2 regions of the Streptomyces sp. NPDC007264 genome follow, and region 1 is predicted to be linked to the other one. Evidence: predicted binding sites of a transcription regulator. Region 1 holds the regulator's gene; the other holds the start of a gene.

Region 1 (3,410 bases):
TGAGCACCAAGGACTTCATCGAGAAGGACTACTACAAGGTCCTCGGCGTCCCCAAGGACGCCACCGAGGCCGAGATCAAGAAGGCGTACCGGAAGCTCGCCCGCGAGTTCCACCCGGACGCCAACAAGGGCAACGCCAAGGCGGAGGAGCGTTTCAAGGAGATCTCCGAGGCGAACGACGTCCTCGGCGACCCCAAGAAGCGCAAGGAGTACGACGAGGCCCGCGCCCTCTTCGGCAACGGCGGCTTCCGCCCCGGCCCCGGGGCGGGCGGCGGCTCGTTCAACTTCGACCTGGGTGACCTCTTCGGCGGCCAGGGCGGCCAGGGCGGCACCGCCGGAGGAAGCTTCGGCGGCGGTCTCGGCGACGTCTTCGGAGGCCTGTTCAACCGCGGCGGCGGCGCGGGCACGCGGACGCAGCCGCGGCGCGGCCAGGACATCGAGTCCGAGGTCACGCTGAGCTTCATGGAGGCGGTGGACGGCGCGACCGTGCCGCTGCGCATGTCCTCGCAGGCGCCGTGCAAGGCATGCTCGGGCACCGGCGACGAGAACGGCACACCCCGCGTGTGTCCGACCTGCGTCGGCACCGGGCAGGTGGCGCGCGGCTCGGGCGGCGGCTTCTCGCTGACCGACCCCTGCCCGGACTGCAAGGGCCGCGGGCTGATCGCGGAGCACCCGTGCCCCGAGTGCAAGGGCAGCGGCCGGGCGAAGTCGTCCCGGACCATGCAGGTCCGCATCCCCGCGGGTGTCACGGACGGCCAGCGCATCAGGCTGCGGGGCAAGGGCGCGCCCGGTGAGCGGGGCGGCCCGGCCGGCGACCTGTACGTGGTCGTCCACGTGGACGCGCATCCCGTGTTCGGCCGCAAGGGCGACAACCTGACGGTGACCGTGCCGGTGACGTTCGCGGAGGCTGCGCTCGGTGCGGACATCCGGGTGCCCACGCTCGGCGGGCCCCCGGTGACACTGAAGCTGCCTCCGGGCACGCCCAACGGGCGCACCATGCGTGCGCGCGGCAAGGGCGCGGTCCGCAAGGACGGCACGCGCGGCGACCTGTTGGTGACGGTCGAGGTGAGTGTCCCCAGGGACGTTTCGGGGAAGGCTCGTGACGCGCTGGAGGCGTATCGCGAGGCAACCGCGGGGGAGGACCCGCGGGCGGAGCTGTTCCAGGCCGCGAAGGGAGCATGACCAGATGGACGGCCGTCGACGCAATCCGTACGAACTGACCGAGGAAACCCCGGTCTACGTCATCTCGGTGGCGGCCCAGCTCTCCGGCCTGCACCCGCAGACGCTGCGCCAGTACGACCGCCTCGGCCTCGTGTCCCCGGACCGCACGGCGGGCCGGGGCCGGCGCTACTCGGCCCGCGACATCGAACTGCTCCGTCAGGTGCAGCAGTTGTCGCAGGACGAGGGCATCAACCTGGCCGGCATCAAGCGGATCATCGAACTGGAGAACCAGGTCGCCGCGCTCCAGTCCCGCGTCGCGGAGCTGGAGGCCGCGCTGGACGGCGCGGCCGCGGCGATGCGGCAGCGCGAGGCGGCGGTGCACGCCTCGTACCGCCGCGACCTGGTCCCGTACCAGGAGGTCCAGCAGACCAGCGCGCTGGTGGTGTGGCGGCCGAAGCGGCAGCAGCAGACGGACTGACGGCATCTCGTCCCAAGGGCCCGGAGGCGGACGACCTCCGGGCCCTTTGCCGTGTGCTGTCGGAATGAAGGGATGCCGGGGAGGCGCCGGACGGGCCGCCGTGACGGATCGTCGCCGACGGGTGGCGTACCGCTGTGCGCCGGGGGTGGTGTCTTCAGGTCACGAAGATGTGCGGGTGGCACATGCGCACATGGCGCCCTTTGTCTTCACTTGACCTCCACAGGAATGCCGTTGCCATCTCGTTAACGCCTACTTCTTGACGGGTCCACCGCCGCCGCGTTGGCTTTCAGCCACCTGGGTCTCAAAGCTGCCCCTCCGCCCGGAAGGCGCCTGATGTGAACACTCGTACTCCTCGGAGAACCGCTGTGCGTCGAACCGCCATAGCCCTGGCCGCGTCCGCGTCGGCCCTCTCGCTCGCCGCGTGTGGCGCCATGGACGGAGTCGACGCGGGCAGCACCCCCGTGACGTTGAAGAAGGGCAACGACATCACGGTGGGTCTGCTTCTTCCCGAGAAGGAGAACACGCGTTACGAGAAGTTCGATTACCCCATCATCAAGAAGCAGGTCACGGCCCTGACCCACGGCGAGGGCAAGGTGGTGTACGCCAACGCCGACGCGGACGCGGCCGAGCAGGGCAGGCAGCTCGAGCAGATGATCGCCGACGAGGTGGACGTGCTGCTCGTGGACGCGGTGGACGCCAAGGCCATCGCGCCGGGCGTCAAGAAGGCCAAGGACGCGGGCATCCCGGTGATCGCCTACGACCGGCTCGCGCAGGGTCCGATCGACGCCTACGTCTCCTTCGACAACGAGCTGGTCGGCCAGGTGCAGGGCCGCTCCCTGGTCGAGGCGCTCGGCTCGAAGGCGTCGTACAGCAAGATCGTCATGATGAACGGCTCGGTCACCGACCCCAACGCGGCGCAGTTCAAGCAGGGCGCCCTCGGCGAGCTCGGCGGCAAGGTGAACATCGTCAAGACGTACGACACCACGGACTGGAAGCCGGAAGTGGCCAAGGCCAACATGGCGGCGGCGATCCGGGCGGTCGGGCTGAGCAACATCGCCGCGGTCTACTCCGCGAACGACGGCATCGCCGGCGCCGTCATCGACGCACTCAAGGAGGCGGGGATCAGCAAGGTCCCGCCGGTGACCGGCCAGGACGCGGAGCTCGCCGCGGTGCAGCGGATCGTCGCGGGGGACCAGTACATGAGCGTCTACAAGTCGTATCCGCAGGAGGCGAGCAACGCCGCGGAGATGGCGGTGGCGAAGGTCCAGGGCCGCTCGATCGAGTTCGACGCGCTGACCCGTGACAAGGTCGACAGCCCGACCCAGAAGAGGATTCCCGCCATGCTGGTGCCCGTGGTCGCTCTGACCAGGGAGAACATCAAGGACACGGTGATCCAGGACGAGATCTACACCGTGAAGGACATCTGCACCGCCGCGTACAAGTCGGACTGCCAGGCGATCGACCTGAAGTAGCGGCGCGGGGCGGGCGGGTCCTCCTCCCCTCCACCGGCCCGCCCGCCCCTCGCCGCCCACCCCGCCCTTTGCCGTTCCCTTGTGCAACTTCTCGCCGCCCGCGACCACTCCGTGTCGCGGGCGCCGCCGTGTACGGGCCCTGCGGGCCCCAACCCCCCCATCCGCTTGATGCAGTGGAACTTCCGGAGGTGGGGAGGATCCGGCACGGAGCGGCTGAATTGCGGGCGTTGGGGCGGTCGACCCGTGTTGCGGAGGCGGGCACGGCCGCGCATAGTTGCGCTGCGAAGACGTGTGGGGCGC
Region 2 (3,410 bases), on a different contig from region 1:
GCGCGTCGTACGTGTCCGATGTCTCATTGACGTACGCGACGAGATCCGCTTCCAGCACGCGGGTGCGCGGGTCGGCCAGGGCGTCCGCGGAGAGCGCGGACAGGGGGCCGTCGAGGTGCCAGTCGATGACGGCGCGCTCGCGCTCCACGATCGTGACGCCGCCCCAGCGCGGGTCCGCGGCGGCGTGTGCGAGCGAGAAGCCGACGCCGAGTCCGCCGATCAGCACGTCAGGGCCGGGGCGATCGTCCAGGGCGTCGCGGGCGACGTCGATCAGCAGCCGCTCCGAGCGCCCGTCGGAGGTGTCCATCAGGAAGCAGCCGTTCGCGATGATCTGGAGCAACTCGCCGTGGCGCCGTAACACGACCTCGCCGTGCGGGCCCTGGCGCCGGTCCAGGACCTGGGGCGCGTCGTGAATGTCGTGTCGATGGGGCATGGGCCTCATTCTGGTGACGGGCGGGGGTCGCGGACGAGGGATTTTCCCGAAGGGGGCACACGGGCACACGGCCGAACGCCTGCGGCCGCGCCGCACGCGCGCCGCGGGTGCCGTGCCGCGGCGCGCACGTCCGACCGGGCGTCGCAGTCATGAACAGCCGTTCGGGGATACGGTCGCCGGACGTACGGCCCGGGTGGGAAGTTGCGGTGAATCGCGTCCCGCGTGGCGTCGGTCGTGGACAGCGACCCGTGGGGCGCCAAGGGTGGGGCGTGACGGAAGGAGCGCCGCGCCGTGGAACGTCCGGTCCCGCCTGCTGACGCCACGCTCATGGCCCCCGCAGCGGGGACCCGGCTGCTGGACGGCATGCCGCGCCAGCGCTCGGTGCCCCCTGCCCCGGCACCGGCCGTGCCGAAGGCTCCGGCCCGCAGGACCGTCCCGTGCCCCGGGCGGCTCCTGCCGACGCCGACCGGTACGCCGTTTACCTTCGGATACGCCGTCGTGCTCGTCGTGACGTCCCTGTTCGCCGAGTTGGCCGACCCGTCGCTCGTGCACACCCTGCACCAGGAGTCCAGCACCGACGTGGCCCATCTGGCGCACAGCCCGGTGCGGGTGCTGGTCGCCAGCGCGCTGTGGATCGCCGGCGGGCTGACCTCGGCGTACGCGCCGGCCTTCCTGTTCGTCCTGACGGCGCTGGAGCGGCGGACGGGGGGCGTGCGCACGGCCGTCGTCTTCCTGCTCGGCCATGTGCTCGCCACCCTGGCCACCGAGGTCCCGGTGGCTCTCGCGGTGCGGGCGGGCCATCTCCCCGGCAGTTCGCTGCACCGCCTCGACTACGGCATCAGCTTCGGTGTGGCGGCCTGCCTCGGCGCTCTGACGGGCCTTCTGCGGCCCTGGCTGCGCCGGACGGTGCTCATCGGGTACGGCGGGGTGCTGCTCGAGGCCCTGGTCGCGTGCACGGATCCGCTGACCGACTGGGGCCATGTGCTGTCCCTGGCGATCGGGATCGGCGCGGGGCCGCTGGTACGCCGCTGCGGGCGGACGGGCCTTCCGGTCGCGCGGCCTCGGTCGGCCGAATCGGCCGCGGCCGGCTGACCCGGTCGGACGGTACGCGGACCGCACCCGGGGCGGTGCCCGGGCCGCCGCGCGGGCGGGCAACGGCCGTCCGTCCGGCGGGGGTTCGCCCCCGCAGGCGGCGAGCAGGCGGCGCGGCGATCGCTCACAGCGAACACCCCTTGGGGAACAATCGCATCGCGTGCTGCATTGAGTCGGCATAGCTCAACTTGACTGCCGAAGGGGAGATCATGGCTTCGACGTCCACACCGCTCACCCTGCCCGTGCTGCCGCTCGACGGCGAGGTCGTGCTGCCCGGGATGGTGGTTCCGCTGGACCTGAGCGACTCCGAGGTGCGCGCCGCCGTGGAGGCGGCGCAGGCCGCCGCTCGTGCCGAGCCCGGAAAGCCCAGGGTCCTCCTGGTCCCACGCATCGACGGGGCGTACGCGGGCACCGGTGTGCTCGGCACCGTCGAGCAGGTCGGCCGCCTCGCCGACGGTGACCCGGGCGCCCTGATCCGGGGCCGCGGACGGGTGAGGATCGGTGCGGGCACGACGGGGCCGGGAGCGGCACTGTGGGTCGAGGGGACCCGGATCGAGGAGACGGTGCCCGACCCCCTGCCGGGACACGTCGGCGAACTGGTCAAGGAGTACAAGGCCCTCGCCACCAGCTGGCTCAGGAAGCGCGGTGCCTGGCAGGTCGTGGACCGCGTCCAGGCGATCGACGACGTCTCCGCGCTCGCCGACAACTCCGGCTACTCGCCCTTCCTGACGACCGAGCAGAAGGTGGAGCTGCTGGAGACGGCCGACCCGGTCGCCCGGCTGAAGCTCGCCACCCAGCAGCTGCGTGACCACCTCGCCGAGCAGGACGTCGTCGAGTCCATCGCCAAGGACGTCCAGGAGGGTGTCGACAAGCAGCAGCGCGAGTTCCTGCTGCGCCGCCAGCTGGAAGCGGTCCGCAAGGAACTGCGCGAGCTGAACGGCGACACCGGGGAGGGCGAGGAGTCCGACGACTACCGCGCCCGCGTGGAGGCCGCCGACCTCCCGGAGAAGGTCCGTGAGGCCGCCCTCAAGGAGGTCGACAAGCTGGAGCGGGCCAGCGACCAGTCCCCCGAGGGATCGTGGATCCGCACCTGGCTCGACACCGTGCTCGAACTGCCCTGGAACGAGCGCACCGAGGACAGCTACGACATCCGCGGTGCCAAGGCCGTCCTGGACGCCGAGCACGCCGGCCTGGAGGACGTGAAGCAGCGGATCACCGAGTACCTCGCGGTGCGCAAGCGGCGCGCCGACCGGGGCCTCGGCGTGATCGGCGGGCGACGCGGCGGCGCCGTCCTCGCGCTGGTCGGCCCGCCCGGTGTGGGCAAGACGAGCCTCGGCGAGTCCGTCGCGCACGCCATGGGGCGGAAGTTCGTCCGGGTCGCGCTCGGCGGCGTGCGCGACGAGGCCGAGATCCGCGGCCACCGGCGTACCTACGTGGGCGCGCTGCCCGGCCGGATCGTGCGCGCGGTCAAGGAGGCCGGGTCCATGAACCCGGTGGTCCTGCTCGACGAGATCGACAAGGTGGGCTCCGACTTCCGCGGCGACCCGGCGGCCGCCCTGCTGGAGGTTCTGGACCCGGCCCAGAACCACACCTTCCGGGACCACTACCTGGAGGTCGAACTCGACCTGTCCGACGTCGTGTTCCTGGCGACCGCGAACGTCCTGGAAGCCATTCCGGAGGCGCTGCTCGACCGCATGGAGCTGGTCCGCCTCGACGGCTACACCGAGGACGAGAAGATCGTCATCGCCCGCGACCACCTGCTGCCGCGCCAGCTGGAGCGGGCCGGTCTGGACAAGGACGAGATCACCCTCGACGAGGGCGCGCTGCGCAAGCTGGCCGGCGAGTACACCCGTGAGGCGGGTGTGCGGAACCTGGAGCGGTCGAT

What was found. Region 1 encodes HspR, which represses chaperone genes until heat shock. Its sites were predicted from a motif close to TTGAGNNNNNNNNNCTCAA; they were not measured.
Region 2: a site for HspR is predicted at 1,694-1,712, ahead of lon (endopeptidase La). Genes of this name have one in related genera too.

Annotation. Positions count from the first base shown of each region.
Region 1 covers NZ_JBIAFD010000001.1:400,851-404,260, forward strand. Annotated here, with positions in the region: gene dnaJ (molecular chaperone DnaJ) at 1-1,181, shown strand, start outside; gene ACFYMU_RS01790 (heat shock protein transcriptional repressor HspR) at 1,186-1,638, shown strand; gene ACFYMU_RS01795 (sugar ABC transporter substrate-binding protein) at 2,004-3,110, shown strand.
Region 2 covers NZ_JBIAFD010000003.1:121,495-124,904, reverse strand. Annotated here, with positions in the region: gene ACFYMU_RS05600 (spermidine synthase) at 1-433, opposite strand, end outside; gene ACFYMU_RS05595 (rhomboid-like protein) at 761-1,525, shown strand; gene lon (endopeptidase La) at 1,735-3,410, shown strand, end outside.